One region of the Streptomyces sp. NBC_00385 genome, then DNA from elsewhere that is predicted to be linked to it. Evidence: riboswitches for the same ligand, from Rfam matches in the RefSeq annotation. Region 1 holds a riboswitch; the other holds the start of a gene.
What was found. A riboswitch is a leader RNA that binds a small molecule or an ion and turns the genes downstream of it on or off. The one in region 1 is predicted to bind cobalamin.
Positions count from the first base shown of each region.

Region 1 (7,333 bases):
GCGACTCCACGTCGTCCTCGATGTGCTCGCCGAGGATCTGGTAGCCGCCGCAGATGCCGAGGACCGGGCGTCCTTCGGCGGCGCGCCGCAGCAGTGCGTCGGCGAGCCCGCGCTCACGCAGCCAGGCGAGCGCCTTCACCGTGCCGCGGGTGCCGGGCACGATGACGAGGTCGGCGTCGTGGAGTTCCTCGGCGCGGTCCACGAACCGCACGACGACGCCCGGTTCGGCGGCCAGCGCGTCCACGTCGGTGAAGTTGGACATCAGCGGCACGGCGCACACGGCGACGCGCAGGATGTCCTCGCCGTGCGGCGGTGCGACGACCGACTCGCGTACGGTGCCGCGCAGCGAGACCCGCAGACCGTCCTCCTCGTCGATGCCGAGGCCGTGGGCGAACGGCAGCACCCCGTACGTCGGCCGTCCCGTCAGATCGCGCAGCATGTCCAGGCCGGGCTCCAGCAGCGAGACGTCGCCGCGGAACTTGTTGACCAGGTAGCCGGCGATCAGCGCCTGGTCCTCGGCCGAGAGCAGCGCCGTCGTACCGAAGAACGAGGCGAAGACCCCGCCGCGGTCGATGTCGCCGACGACCACCACCGGGAAGCGCGCCGCCCGTGCGATGCCCATGTTCACGATGTCCGTGCGCCGCAGGTTGATCTCGGCCGGACTGCCCGCCCCTTCGCAGATCACCGCGTCATACGTGCCCCGAAGCTGCTCCAGACAGTCCACGACGGTGGACAGCAGCGACTCCTGCCGGCCGCCGTGGTAGCCGCGTGCGCTCATCTCGCCGACCGGACGGCCCATCAGGACGACCTGGCTTGAGCGGTCGCTGCCGGGCTTGAGCAGCACCGGGTTCATCAGCGCGGTCGGCTCCACCCGGGCGGCCTGGGCCTGCATGGCCTGGGCGCGGCCGATCTCGGCGCCTTCGCGGGTGACGAAGGAGTTGAGTGACATGTTCTGCGCCTTGAACGGCGCCACCTTCACGCCCCGGCGCACCAGCCAGCGGCAGATGCCCGCCGTGACGACGCTCTTGCCCGCGTCCGATGTGGTCCCGGCGACCAGCAGTCCGCCGCTCATGTCGGTCTCCGTTCTGAGAATCGGGGTGCCGTGCTGCGGGAACCCGCGGTGCGGGCCCCCGCGATCCTTCGTGCCGCGAACCCCGCGCCCAGCCGGGCCGCCACGCTCACGCCGAGGGCGAGCGCGCTCACCCGGCGCGACAGCCGTACGGCCCGCTCGATGTCGGCGGGCTCCACCGCGCGGCCGGTCTCCCCGTTGAGCACGGGACGGTGCTCGACCCGGCCGCCGTAGGTGAGTGTTCCGCCGAGCCGTACGCCGAGCGCGCCGGCGAACGAGGCTTCCACGGGGCCCGCGTTGGGGCTCGGGTGCTTGGCCGCGTCGGCCCGCCAGGCGTGCACCGCTTCCCGTGGCCGCCCCCCGGCGGTCACGGCGAGGAGGGCCGTCAGCCGGGCGCCCGGCCAGCCCGCGAGGTCGTCGAGGCGGGCCGAGGCCCAGCCGTAACGCCGGTAGCGGGGCGACTTGTGACCGACCATCGCGTCGAGCGTGTTGGCGGCCCGGAACCCGACGAGTCCGGGGACCCCGCCCAGCGCGCCCCACACCAGGGCGCCGACCACGGCGTCCGAGGTGTTCTCGGCGACGGACTCCACGACGGCGCGGGCGATCTGCGGACCGTCCAGGGACTGCGGGTCGCGGCCGCACAGATGTGGCAGCCGCTCCCGGGCCCGTTCGATGTCCCCGGAGGCGAGCGCGCCACCGATGGCCCGGGCCTCGCGCCCCAGCGACGTACCGCCGATGACGGACCAGGTGGCGGCGGCGGTCAGGACGACGGACGCGGCGGGGTGGCGGCGCAGGGCGCGGGAGGCCAGCGCGGCGCCCCCGGCGGCGCCTCCGGCGCAGAGCACGGTGTGCAGGGCGCCCCACCCGCGGTGGTCGCGCCACAGACGGCGTTCGACGCCTGCCGCGGCCCGCCCGAAGGCGGCGACCGGGTGCCCCCTGCGGGGATCACCGAGCAGCAGATCGCCGATCAGACCGGCCGTGGCGCCGTACGCGAAGATGCGATCGGCACGCACGGTTCAGCCGGCCGTTGCGCCTCGAAGGACCTCAGGACCTGTTCTGCGTTGCACAGGAAGGGACGCACGGCAGCCGGGCATGGCGATATGTCCTCACTCAGGGTCCGCGCCCTGGTTCGACGTGACGGCGACGAGAGTCTCCTGGCTTCCGGATCCGCAGTTCCCCCGGCCTTCCAGTCCGCTTGCGTGGACCGTGACTTCCAGTGGTGGGGGACTGCTCCCCGGTGACAGTGGCGGGACCGCGCCGGATTCGCACCGGCTTCCTCTGCTGTCGCCGTAATGGCTCCGGCAGTCCACCACGCTCTGCGAACGCCCGTCAACTTGCCGTTGACCTGCGACGGTGCAGTGTGCTGAGACGCACATCGGGCCGGACGCACCAGTGGTGCGTCCGGCCCGATGCGGGTGGGACCGGTGGGGCTCAGGCGGTGATCAGACGACGATCAGGTAGATGCCGTAGGCCACGGCCGCGGCGCACAGGCCGAAGCAGACGTACGCGCCGGCGCGGGCCAGCATGAGCGAACCGCCCGCCGGACCGCCCGCCGAGCCGCCCTGTGCGGCCGGTTCGGGCTGCTTGGAGAGGCCGACGACGCCGAGGGTGAAGAGGCCCACCAGCGCGACGGTGGCGACGAGGGAGACACCGAAGACGGTGCCGAGGGCTGCCCAGTCGATGTTCATGGGGATCTGTCCTTACCGGAGGCTCTTAGACCGTGGCGGGTCGGGCCGGGTCGGCGACCGGCCCGGCGGGGGCCGGGATGGTGGCCGTGAGGTCGTGGGGCTGAGCGGCCGCGGTGGGCGGCGGGCTGACGGCCGCGATGGCCGTGGTGACGACGCCCGCGGGCTCGGCGTCCGCACCGGCCGGGGCGACGTCGTCGTGGCCGACGGGCTTGCGCCGCGACAGCACCCAGATCGCACCGGAGCCGGCGATCAGGAGCGCCGCGACGACCACGACACCCCAGGTGCCCTGCTTGGTGAGCAACTCCGCGCCCGCGCCGACCAGACCGGCGGCCGGCAGGGTCAGGCCCCAGGCGACGAACATCCGGGTGGCGGTGGACCAGCGGACCACGCCGCCCTTGCGGCCGAGGCCCGCGCCCATGACGGCGCCGGAGCACGACTGGGTCGTGGAGAGGGAGAAACCGAGGTGGGACGAGGCCAGGATGACGGTGGCCGCGCTGGTCTGGGCGGCGAAGCCCTGCGGCGGCTTCAGTTCGGTCAGGCCGCTGCCCATGGTGCGGATGATGCGCCAGCCGCCCAGGTAGGTGCCGAGAGCGATGGCGAGGCCCGCGGAGACGATGACCCAGACCGGCGGGTTGGAGCCGGGGGAGAGGACGCCGCCGGTGACCAGGGCGAGCGTGATGATGCCCATGGTCTTCTGCGCGTCGTTGGTGCCGTGCGCGAGCGACACGAGACCGGCCGAGGCGATCTGGCCGGCGCGGTACCCCTTCGCGGTGGCCTTCTCCTGGGCGCCGCCCTTGACCTTCCCGCCGATGCGGTACGTCAGCTTGGTGGCCAGCAACGCGGCCAGACCGGCGACGACCGGTGCGGCGACCGCGGGGAGCAGCACCTTGGTGACGACGGTGCCGCCGTCGACCGACGACCAGCCCGCGGACATCACCGCGGCGCCGATCAGGCCGCCGAACAGTGCGTGGGAGGAACTGGACGGCAGGCCGACCAGCCAGGTCAGGAGATTCCACAGGATGGCGCCGACGAGCGCCGCGAAGATGACCTCGGTTCTGAGCCCGTCTTCGTTGATGATCCCGCCGGAGATCGTCTTGGCGACCTCCACCGACAGGAACGCGCCTACGAGGTTGAGAACGGCGGACATGGCCACCGCTGTCTTGGGTTTGAGTGCGCCGGTCGAGATGGTGGTGGCCATCGCGTTGGCGGTGTCGTGGAAACCGTTCGTGAAATCGAACACTAGAGCTGTCACGATCACAATCGCGAGCAGCAGCGTGATGTGTTCCATTTACCCAGGCAATCGTTCGACGTCAGTGGCACGTGGACCGTAGGCAACCTGAGTGAACGGAAGATGAACTGGGCAGGGCGTTGCGGTGACCCCAACCGGAGTGCCGCCGCCCTTTTCGTCCGACGGGTGACGGCGGGATTCCGGTACGGGCCGGTGTGGGCCCGGAATCCGGCGTCCGGGGAGGCTGTCGTGGGAGGGGTGGCACAGGGCCGCTCATCCGTTGAAAGGATCTTCGTGTGAGCGGTGAGTGGCGGGATTCGATCGAACAGGCCTGGGATGCGGTCGTCGCCACCGCCCGCCGGACGGCCTCCGAGGGACTGGTCGTGGGCACCTCGGGCAACGTCTCGGCACGGGTCGGCGGGACCGTACTCGTCACCCCGAGCGGAGTGCCGTACGACCGGCTCCGCCCCGAGGATCTGACCGGCGTCGATCCGGAGGGCAACCAGATCCTTGGAACCATGGCCCCCACCAGCGAACTCCCGCTCCATCTCGCGGTGTACCGGAACACCGACGCGGTCGCCGTGGTGCACACCCACGCGGTGCACGCCACAGCCGTCTCCGCACTGGTCGCCGAGGTGCCGTCGGTGCACTACGCCGCAGCGATGCTGGGCGGCCCCGTCCGGGTCGCCGCCTATGCCCGCTACGGCACGGACGAACTGGCCGAAAACATGCTCACGGCCCTGCGCGGCCGCACCGGCTGCCTGCTGGGCAACCACGGCACGGTCACCTACGGCGCCTCCCTCGACGAGGCGTACGACCGCACGGCCCAGCTGGAATGGCTGTGCCGCCTCTGGCTCACCGCGAGTTCGGTGCCCGGCCGGACCCCGGCCCTGCTCACGCCGGAGCAGCTGAGCGACGTCGGGGAAGCGCTGAAGGGGTACGGGCAGCCGCGCGGAAACCGGTAGGGGATCCGGCCGGCGCACCGGACGGCCCCCGTCCGCTGGCAGCGTGCGGCGACGCCCCCGACACTGAAGCCGTGCGCCCCGCTACAGCAACGGCAGCAGCCGTCACCACGATCCTCGGCGTCGGCGCGGCGGCGGTCGCCGCCGGCCGGTACGCCGGCGACGTCGCCCTCAAGGCACCGTCCGGACGCCCCCTCCCCGCCGACCGCCGGCTGACCGTGCATGCGACGGCGGCCGGGCAGGTCACCCTCACCCGGTCCTTCACCTCGCTCCGGCCGGGGACCTACGGGCTGGTGGGCGACGGCGTCCACGCCGTCGTGGGCCCGGTGATCGACCAGGCCCACCAGGCGGCCGACACCGTCGTGCGCCGGCTGGAGCGCGTGAACCACGGCACCCTGCGCCCCGGCGCCAAGGTCCGCATCACGCCGGAGCTCCACAGCGGCGACCCCGCCACCGCCCTCGGCCTCGAATTCCGCGAGGTCGAGATCCCCGGCGAACTCGGCGGCCTGCCCGCCTGGTTCGTACCGGGCCCCCGCGACACCTGGGTGATCACCGCACACGGCCTCGGCACCACCCGGGAACACCCGCTGAACGTGACGGCCTTCCTGCACGGGCAGCAGCTGCCCGTGCTCGACCTCGCCTACCGCGGCGACCCCGGAGCCCCCCGCTCCCCGGACGGGCTCGCCCATCTCGGCGAGTCCGAGTGGCGGGACCTGGACGCGGCCATCCGCTTCGCCGTGCGCTACGGCGCCGAGAAGGTCGTCCTGCACGGCTGGTCCACCGGCGCCTCGATGGCCCTGCACGCCTGCGTGAACTCCGCGCTGAGAGACCGGATCTGCGGGCTCGTCCTCGATTCGCCGGTGCTGGACTGGCAGGTCACGCTGCGCGCCCTGGCCGCCGCCCACGGCGTCCCCTCCGCCCTGCTGCCCCTCGCCGTTCGCGCCGCCCAGGGGAAGACCGGACTGCGCGGGGCCCGGCTCCTGGACACCTCGCTGCCCGCGACCCTGCACGTGCCGACGCTGATCTTCCACGGGCCCGACGACACCCTGGCCCCCTGGCGGCCGTCCCGGGAGCTCGCCGCCCGCCGCCCCGACCTGATCTCCCTGCACGCCGTGCCCCAGGCTCCGCATGCGGCGATGTGGAACGCCGGCCCGGCTCACTACGAAGAGACGCTGAGACGCTTCCTCACGCCCCTGATGTGAGCCGATGTGCCGCTTCGGCCGATTGGTCCCGGCCGGTGCGGGGCGGGCCCGACACCGGTGATCCGGGTTCCGTTTGGGCTTTCGGGCCGTCAGAGGCAAGACTGCTCCCCGTGACGTCCCGTACCCCGCGCGACTCCAGGCTGCGACTTGTCCGCCCGCGACCCCTCGCCACCGCTCGCAAGGCCGTGACCACCCGGCGCACCAGGCCGGCGCCCCGCCCGCCCGAGGGCACTCCGCCCCGGGCGGAACTGGCCCGTCAGGCCAGGACCGCTCTCGCCGACGCCGTGCGGATCGCCCGCTGGGCGGCCGACGGCGCGAGCCCCGGCACCCCGCCCCTGGCCGCCCAGGCACTGGAACGGGCCGCGGCGGCGCTGGCGTTGTCCCCGGCCCAGGTGCGCTCCGGCTGGGACCGGGCCCGGCTCGCCGGCCTCGTGGAACTGCACGGCGAGACCGCCCGGCCCGGCTGGCGGCTGCGTGCCTGGGACCGCGACGACTCCGCCGTGCTCCGTGGCTGGGTGGCGCTCTTCGACGCCTGGTCGCTCGTCCACCCCGCGCCCCGGGACATCGAGTCCACCGCGGTCGCCGAGGCCGTCGAGGCCGTGCCCCAGGTGCTCTCGCTCCTTCAGCTCTCGGCCGGCCCGGTCACGGTGCCCGCCCTCCTGGACCTGCTCGGCCAGCGCGTGGCGGAACTGCACGAGGAGCGCTGCGAGGTGCCGTACGGGCCTCAGCCGCTGCCCGCCCCCGCCGAACCGGCACCCACCGCCCACCCCGCCGCACTGGTCGCGCTCCTGCTGGACTGGGCCCTGGAAGGGCTTGCCGCCGTCGGCGCGCTCACCCTCGGCCCCGGGACCGCCACCCTGACGCCGCTCGGCAACTGGGCGGTCTGGGTCAAGCTGGAACAGATCTGCGTCGCCGCCCAGAGCCCCGCCGGGAACATCGAGCAGTCCGCCGCCGACATGCTGCTCGGCTGCGCCCGCCTCACGCCCGGACCGGCACGCGCCGAATACCGGGCCTGGCTGGCCGCCCGCCCCGTCGGCAGCGCCGTCGCCGAACTGCTCGGGGTGGCCCGCGGCGAGGACGCGCTGCTGCGCGGGCTCGCCTTCGAGGCGCTCCGGGTCGTCGGCGCCCCGGCCGAGCCCGAGGTGCGCTCCGTCGTCGCCGACCCGTCACTGCGCCCGTACGCG
Region 1 is NZ_CP107951.1:6,884,738-6,892,070, forward strand. Features, by position in the region: gene OG959_RS30665 (cobyric acid synthase) at 1-1,072, opposite strand, end outside; gene OG959_RS30670 (cobalamin biosynthesis protein) at 1,069-2,082, opposite strand; cobalamin riboswitch at 2,217-2,348, opposite strand; gene OG959_RS30675 (hypothetical protein) at 2,512-2,757, opposite strand; gene OG959_RS30680 (inorganic phosphate transporter) at 2,783-4,045, opposite strand; gene OG959_RS30685 (class II aldolase/adducin family protein) at 4,282-4,950, shown strand; gene OG959_RS30690 (alpha/beta hydrolase) at 5,022-6,149, shown strand; gene OG959_RS30695 (hypothetical protein) at 6,335-7,333, shown strand, end outside.

Region 2 (7,333 bases), 1.5 Mb from region 1:
CAGGACGTGGAGGTCACCCTGCACGCCGAACGCGCCACGATGCGCAAGGAGACCGTGCCGGTCGAGCGGGTGCGGATGGAAACGAAGAAGGTGACCGAGCAGAAGGAAGTCTCCGCCGAGCTGCGCAAGGAGCAGATCGACTACGCGGACGGCACCAGCAAGAGCGGCAAGGACATGGGCGGCAAGGACACGGGCGGCGAGTTCGGCCAGGGCCGGCACCGCTGACCCCCGGCACACCGCGCCGGACGGCCGTACCGCACCGCGAGGGGCGGGCCCCGCACCGGGGTCCGCCCCTCGCGCTCCGCGGCGGGGGCAACCCCGCGGCGGAGCGCCTCAGACCGACGCGGACGCCGCGGGAACCTCGGGCCGCCCCGGACGAAAGCGCACCGAGGGCCGCCCCTGCGGTCCGTCCGGGGTCACGACGGCCCGTACCCGGTAGACGTCGGCGATGAGCTTCTCCGTGATCACTTCCGCCGGAGTGCCGCCCGCGACGGCCTTTCCCCCGTCCATCACCACGATCCGGTCGCAGAACATCGCGGCCAGATTGAGATCGTGCAGGGCGACGACAGCGGTGAGCGGCAACGCGGTGACCAGGGCCAGCAGTTCGAGCTGGTGCTGGATGTCCAGATGGTTGGTCGGTTCGTCCAGGAGCAGTTCGCGCGGCTGCTGGGCGAGCGCGCGGGCGATCTGGACGCGCTGGCGTTCACCGCCGGACAGCGTGTGCCAGGACTGGTCGCGGCGTTCCGCGAGACCGGTCCGCTCCAGAGCCTCGCGCACCGCCCTCTCGTCGGCCGCCGTCGGCGCCGACCAGGCACGGCGGTGCGGGATGCGGCCCAGGCGTACGACGTCCACGACGCTGAGCTCGACCTGGGTGACGGCGTGCTGGTCGACCACGGCAACGCGCCGGGCCACGGTGCGTCGGCCGACCGCGGTCAGCGGATCGCCGTCGAGGGTGACCAGGCCCGCGTCCGGGGCGAGGACCCCGGCCAGGATCCGCAGGAGGGTGGACTTCCCGGAGCCGTTCGGGCCGATCAGCCCGATGGTGGCGCCGGGCGGCGGTGCGAGCGAGACACCGTCCAGGATGAGGCGGCCGCCCGCCTCCCTGCTGACCCGGTCGGCCCGCAGGCCGCCGGGGACGGCCCGGGTCACGGGGTCCGCCGGGTGCGGTGGAGGACCAGCACGAAGGCGGGGACCCCGATCAGTGCGGTGACGACTCCCACCGGTACCTCCTGCGGATCGAGAACGGTCCGGGCGAGGGTGTCGACCCAGACCAGGAACACGGCCCCGGCGAGTGCGGTCACCGGCAGCAGTCTGCGGTGCCCGGAGCCGGTGAGCGCCCGGGCCGCGTGCGGCAGCACCAGCCCGACGAACCCGATGGCACCGGCGGAGCTCACGAGAGCGGCGGTCAGCAGTGCGGTCGTGCACAGCAGGACGATCCGGGTACGGCCGACGTGGACGCCGAGGGTGGCCGCCGCGTCCTGGCCGAAGGCGAAGGCGTCGAGCGTACGGGCGTGGCCGAGGCAGATCAGCAGGGTCACTGCGAGCACGGCGGAGCAGATCCACACATCGCTCCAGCCGACGCCGCCGAGCGAGCCCAGCAGCCAGAACAGCACGCCTCGGGTCTGTTCGGCGTCGGCGGCGGTCATCACGACGAAGGAGGTGAGCGCGGAGAAGAGCTGCATGGCCGCGACGCCGGACAGGACGACCCGGTCGGTGCTGCCGCCGAGGGTGTGGCTGAGCAGCATGACCAGGGCGAAGGAGCACAGGGCCCCGATGAACGCCCCGGCCGACAGGGAGACCGCTCCCCCGCCGACCCCGAGGACGACCACGACGACGGCGCCGGTCGAGGCTCCGGAGGAGACCCCGAGGACGAACGGGTCGGCGAGCGGGTTGCGCAGCAGCGACTGCATGACCGTGCCGCAGACCGCGAGCCCCGCGCCGCAGACGGCGGCGAGCAGGGTGCGCGGCATGCGCAGGTTCCAGATGATGCCGTCGCGGATCGGGCTGAGCCGCGACTCGCCCGCGCCGAGGTGGGAGGCGACCGCGGACCAGACGTCGGCGACGGAGATCCGGGCCGGGCCGATCGTGACGGCGACGGCGACGGACAGGGCGAGCAGCAGGAGCCCACCGGTCCACAGGAGGCCTTCGCGGATACCGCGGACGCGCCGGAGGCCGGGCCCGGTGCGCGCGGCCGTGTCCTCGCGCTGTACCGCGGCCTGTTCGGTGTCCGTCACCCCGCGAGCCCGAAGGTGCGCAGGGCTGCGGCCACGCGCTCCACGCCCTCGACGGTCCGGATGGTCGGGTTCATCGCCTGGCCGCTGAGCAGCACGTAGCGCTTGTGCCGGACGGCGTCCATGTTCTTCGTGACGGGGTTGGACTCCAGGAAGGCGATCTTCTTCGCGGCACTCTCGGCGGTCTGCGACTTGCGGGTCAGATCGCCGATGACCAGTACGTCCGGGTTGCGGTCGGCGACCGTCTCCCAGTTGATCTGCGGCCATTCCTCGTGAGTGTCGTCGAAGGCGTTCTTCGCGCCGAGTTCCCGGGTGATGATGCCGGGCGCACCGCAGCAGCCGGCCAGGTACGGGGCCTCGGAGTTGGCGAACCAGTACAGCAGCGAGGCCCCGGAGGCGTCGATGCCGCTCGTCGCCTTCCGTACCCGGGCGCGCAGCCCGGCGACGAGTTTCTCGCCGCGCTCGGGAACGCCGAACACCTGGGCCAGTTCGCGCACTTCGGCGTAGACGCTGTCCATGGTCAGGGCGCCGGTGCGGACTCCGTCGCCGTCCATGCTGTTGTCCTTGGCGGTGCAGTCGGCGGGCGAGACGTAGGTGGGGACGCCCAGCTTCTCGAACTGCTCGCGCGGTGCGACACCGCCCTTGGCGAGGGTCGATTCGAAGGAGGCGCTGACGAAGTCGGGCTCCCGGTCCAGGACCTTCTCCGACGAGGGGCGGTTGTCGGAGATCCTCGGGACGCCCGCGTTGGCCTTCTCCAGGCCCTTCAGCACCGGGTCGGTCCAGGTGGCCGTGGCGGCCAGCCGGTCGGCGAGACCGAGCGAGAGCAGGATCTCGGTCGATCCCTGGTCGACCGGTACGGCGCGCTTCGGCGCGGCGTCCACGGTGACGGTCCGTCCGCAGTTCCTCAGTGTGACCGGATAGCCGTCGGCCTTGCCGGACTTGGCTGCGGTGCTGTCCTTGCCGCCGCCGCAGGCCGTCAGCAGGATCAGGGCGGCGGTGAGCAGGGCGGCGGAGCGGGCGGGGCCGGCTATGGGCGGCACGGAGTACCTCGGCGTCTCTGGGCCCATGCGCGGGGCCCGTACGGAGTTCCGCGGCCCGGTGCCGGACCGCGGGTGCCAGCAGGTCTTCGGACTCGGGTTCATGCGGACGGGACGCCTTCCCGGGAAACCGTGGGTCTCCCAGTGGCCGTGGCCCCGCCCGTCCCCCTCACCGCTGCGCGTCAGTTCCGGATTCGCACCGGATTCCCTGACCCCTACGTGGAGTTCGACTGGCTCCGGGCACGCTACCACGAGCCTCCGCGCAGCTCAGCGGCGGTGCGGGGCGGTGCGGTGGCCGGGGCGGCGTGCCGCGCACCGCCCCGGCCACCCCACCGTTCCGGGGCGGCCCGGTACCGGTCACGCGTTGCGGTGAACCGATTCGTCACCGGGGGTGCGCGGACCGGTGGCTTCCGGGGCCGCGGCGATGTGCCAGGAGGCGCCCGGATCGTCGTAGGCGTCGGTGTAGCGGGCTCCGGTGATGGGCCAGTCGGCAAGCAGCTCACCGGGCAGCGCGAAGGACGCGGCCAGTTCCGGCAGATGGCCGCTGACCGCGGTGACGAGCTGTTCGGTGGCATCACTCAGTCCGTCTACCTGACCGGGGGTCAGGTGGCCGGCCGCGAGCAGGTCCCCGCTGTTGTGTGCGACCCAGCGCAGCGCGAACAGCCGGGCCAGTTCGTCCAGCCGCTCGCGGGCCTCGCCGCCGGGCAGCGCCGCGAGCGCGTTCTCGTACGCGTGGGCCGCCTGCCGGTACCCATGGGCCTCGACCCCCCGCAGCGCGGGCCCGGATGCCGCGTTCCAGCGCTCCAGCGGGCCACCGTCCGCCGCCCGCGCCATCCGTGCCGCCGCCCGGGCGAACCAGATGCGCTCCACCTCGTCCAGGAGGCGGCCGAGGAACCGGAGGTCGGCGAGGTCACCGCCCGTGGCGCCGGCGGCCGGTTCCTCCTGCGGGGCCCGTGACGCGTCGAGGAGGAGTCCGGCCGCCGCCCGGGAGTGAATGGCCAGGTTGTCACCCTCGGCGGTGATGGCGCCCTCGATCCCGGTGACGAGTTCGGTCATCCCGTTGTTCTCCAGCAGCCCCTGGGCGCCGCACCGCTCCCGGCATTCGACGATCACGGACCGGGCCTGCCAGGTGATCCACCCCTTGGCGATGTCGACCAGCCGCTCGTCCGCCTCCCGCTCCGCGGGCGGCCGGGCCGCCGCCTTCTCCCAACGGTCGAGTACGCGCCGGTGCAGCAGGCTCATCGCGAAGACGGTGGCCATGGCCTCGGCGAGCGGACCGTGGTGGCTGCGGTGGGCCACCACCGGCACCGGGGGCGCCGCGCGGCCCCCCGAGACGAAGCGATGGCCGCCGTAGCGGACGGCGACGGCCAGGGTGGTGCGGGCGGAGCCGACCGCGCTGGCGCTCATGCAGATCCGGCCGGTGGTGACCCGCCCGATCGAGGTGAGGAAGCGGCGCCTGCGTCCCTCGGTGCCGCTGCGGAACACCCCGTCGTCGCCGACCCGCCCCTGCGCGCCGCCGAGCAGTGCCCCGCGGTCCACGAAGACCTGGTCGAAGGAGGTCAGGCAGTGGTCGACCGGACTGCCCATCCGTGCGGGAAGCCGGCGCACCCGGATTCCGGGCAGGGCCCGGGACGCGTCCGTGAGCGGCACCAGCAGCAGGAAGACCCCCTGATCACGGCCGTCCACGATCAGGCGGGCAGCGACCAGACCCGACTTGGGGCCGCCGGCCGGACTGGTGTTGGGCATGAACTTCTGTGCGCCGGCGTGCGGGGTGTGCAGCACGAACCCGTCCCGTCCGCGGTCGTAGGTGGCGGTCGTCTCGATGGCGGCGGCGTCGTTGCCGTGCGCCACCTCCGTACAGAGGAAGGTGCCGATCCGTCGCAGCCCGAGGAAGTCCGACAGATCACGGGGGCGGTCGGCGTCGTGGTCCAGAAGGCTGCCCAGGAACAGGTTGTAGTGGATGCCCGCGACTGTGGCGAACGCCGGGTCCACCGGGGCGAGCCACTCGTGCAGTGCGGCCAGGGCGCGGGGGTCGGCGGCGGGCCGGGCGGCGCTGTCCAGTGCGCTGTTGAGCGTGCGCAGCCGCGCGTGGGCCAGGGCGAGGCGTTCGTCGGGCGTGGGGCCGGGAGGCGGCCAGAGCGGCCGGCGGAACGGCTCGGTGGCGACGAGCCGGCGCCAGAAGCCGTGCTCCCGGCGGGCGTCCGGACCCAGGAGCACGGTGCTGAGCGGACCGGTGACCGGCCCGGTCCCGGCTTCCGATGTGTGGGCACTGTCGAAAATGGTCTTCATAAAACCGGGAACGATCAGGAATCGTCCAGGACACTCCACGGGCCGGTGTCCGGACCGGACTCCCCGTCGCCCGACGAGGCCCGGCACGACGACGGCCCGGCGGCCGCCCCTCACCTGTTTGCAGCAATCCGCCGCGCTGTACGGGCGGACAGGACATCCCCTTGGTTCATGGAACGGCACCCCGATCAGCCCGCGGCACAGGACGAGCACGCCGAACTGGAAGCCCTGCGGGCCCGGGTGGCGCAGTTGGAGGAACGCGCCCCGGCTCGCTCACGGCTGCGTCTGCGTTCGTTCTTCGCGGTCCTGCTGATCCTGGTGGCGGCCGTGCTCACCCCGCTGAGCGTCCTGTCGAGCTGGGCGAGCGGCGTAGCCGGGGACACGGACCGCTATGTGGACATGATGGAGCCGCTGGCCTCCGACCCCGATGTGCAGGCGGCGGTGACCGCACGCGTCACCGCCGCCGTCATGACCCATCTGGACGTCGACGCGCTGCTGGCGGACGTCGCACCCGCCGACCGGCCCGTGGTGGACAAGGCCCTGGAGAAGCTCGGAGGCCCGCTCACCACGGGCGTCACGAACTTCGTGCACGGCACCGTGGAGCGCTTCGTCACCAGCGACGCCTTCGAACGGGTGTGGAGCGACCTCAACAGGCGCGCCCACGCCTCCGTCGTGAAGGCCCTGACCGGCGAGGGCGGTGGCGCGGTCAAGCTGGCCGGCGACACCGTGACCCTGGACCTCGCCCCGGTCATCGACCGGGTGAAGCAGCGCCTCGTCGACCGCGGTCTGACGGTCGCCGAGAAGATTCCCGAGATCCACACCGACTTCACCCTCCTCACCTCGGACTCGGTCGGCAAGGCCAAGAAGGGCTTCAGAGCCCTCGAACTCCTCGGCTTCTGGCTGCCCGTGTTCACGCTGGTGGTGGCGGCGGGCGGGGTGCTGCTGGCGGTGCGCCGCCGACGGGCGCTGGTCACAGCGGCGCTGGCCGTGGCGGTGGGGGCCGCGCTGCTCGGGCTCGGGCTGTGGGCAGGGCGCGCGTTCTACCTCGACAGCCTCCCCCCGGACGTCTCCCAGCCTGCGGCGGGGGCGGTGTTCGACACGCTGGCCGGCTATCTGCGCGCCGGGGTCCGGCTGGTGGTGACCGTCGGCGCGCTGGTGGCGCTCGCCGCCTGGCTCACGGGCAGCGGCCGCGCGGCGGGCCGGGTCATGGCGATGTGGAGCGGTGGCATCGGGGCCGTACGGGACGCGGCAGGATTCACCGGCGGCCCGGTCGGCCGGTGGGTGCACCGGGCGAGGCGGCCGCTGAACTGGACGGTGGTCGTGATGGCCGTCGCGGTGCTGCTGGCCTGGGACCGGCCGACGGGCCTGGTCACGGTGTGGATCGCCCTGTGTGCCCTGTTCGTCCTCGCGGTCGTCGAGTTCCTCGATGACGACAGCACTCCGCATCTGGCGGCGCCGGCGTAGCCCTGCTGCCGCGGGGCCGCCTTGTAATGCCCGAGTAACGGGCGATGGGTACAACGGTGCCGTGCCGGTGACAGCTGGGCGGTGAGGGATGGGCAGCATCTCCGGAGCCACCGACCCAGCGACTCCTCGTCGGCTCGATGGCGGTGCCGCCGTCCCCGTGGGGGGTGACGGTGGCACCGCCGCGTTCACGTCCGGCCCAGTGCCGCGTCCAGTTCCGCCTCGTCGGGCGGGTTGGCGCCCGCCCGGGCGACGGTGACGGCAGCGGAAGCCGCCGCGTGGCGCAGGACGTCCGTCACGGTGGCCCGGTCCAGTGCC
Region 2 is NZ_CP107951.1:8,395,830-8,403,162, reverse strand. Features, by position in the region: gene OG959_RS37100 (PRC and DUF2382 domain-containing protein) at 1-225, shown strand, start outside; gene OG959_RS37095 (ABC transporter ATP-binding protein) at 334-1,149, opposite strand; gene OG959_RS37090 (FecCD family ABC transporter permease) at 1,146-2,153, opposite strand; gene OG959_RS37085 (ABC transporter substrate-binding protein) at 2,231-3,271, opposite strand; cobalamin riboswitch at 3,332-3,518, opposite strand; gene OG959_RS37080 (acyl-CoA dehydrogenase family protein) at 3,626-5,557, opposite strand; gene OG959_RS37075 (hypothetical protein) at 5,726-7,018, shown strand; gene OG959_RS37070 (carbohydrate kinase family protein) at 7,204-7,333, opposite strand, start outside.
Region 2: linked by a shared signal. The riboswitch ahead of OG959_RS37085 (ABC transporter substrate-binding protein) and the one ahead of OG959_RS30670 (cobalamin biosynthesis protein) in region 1 are both predicted to bind cobalamin.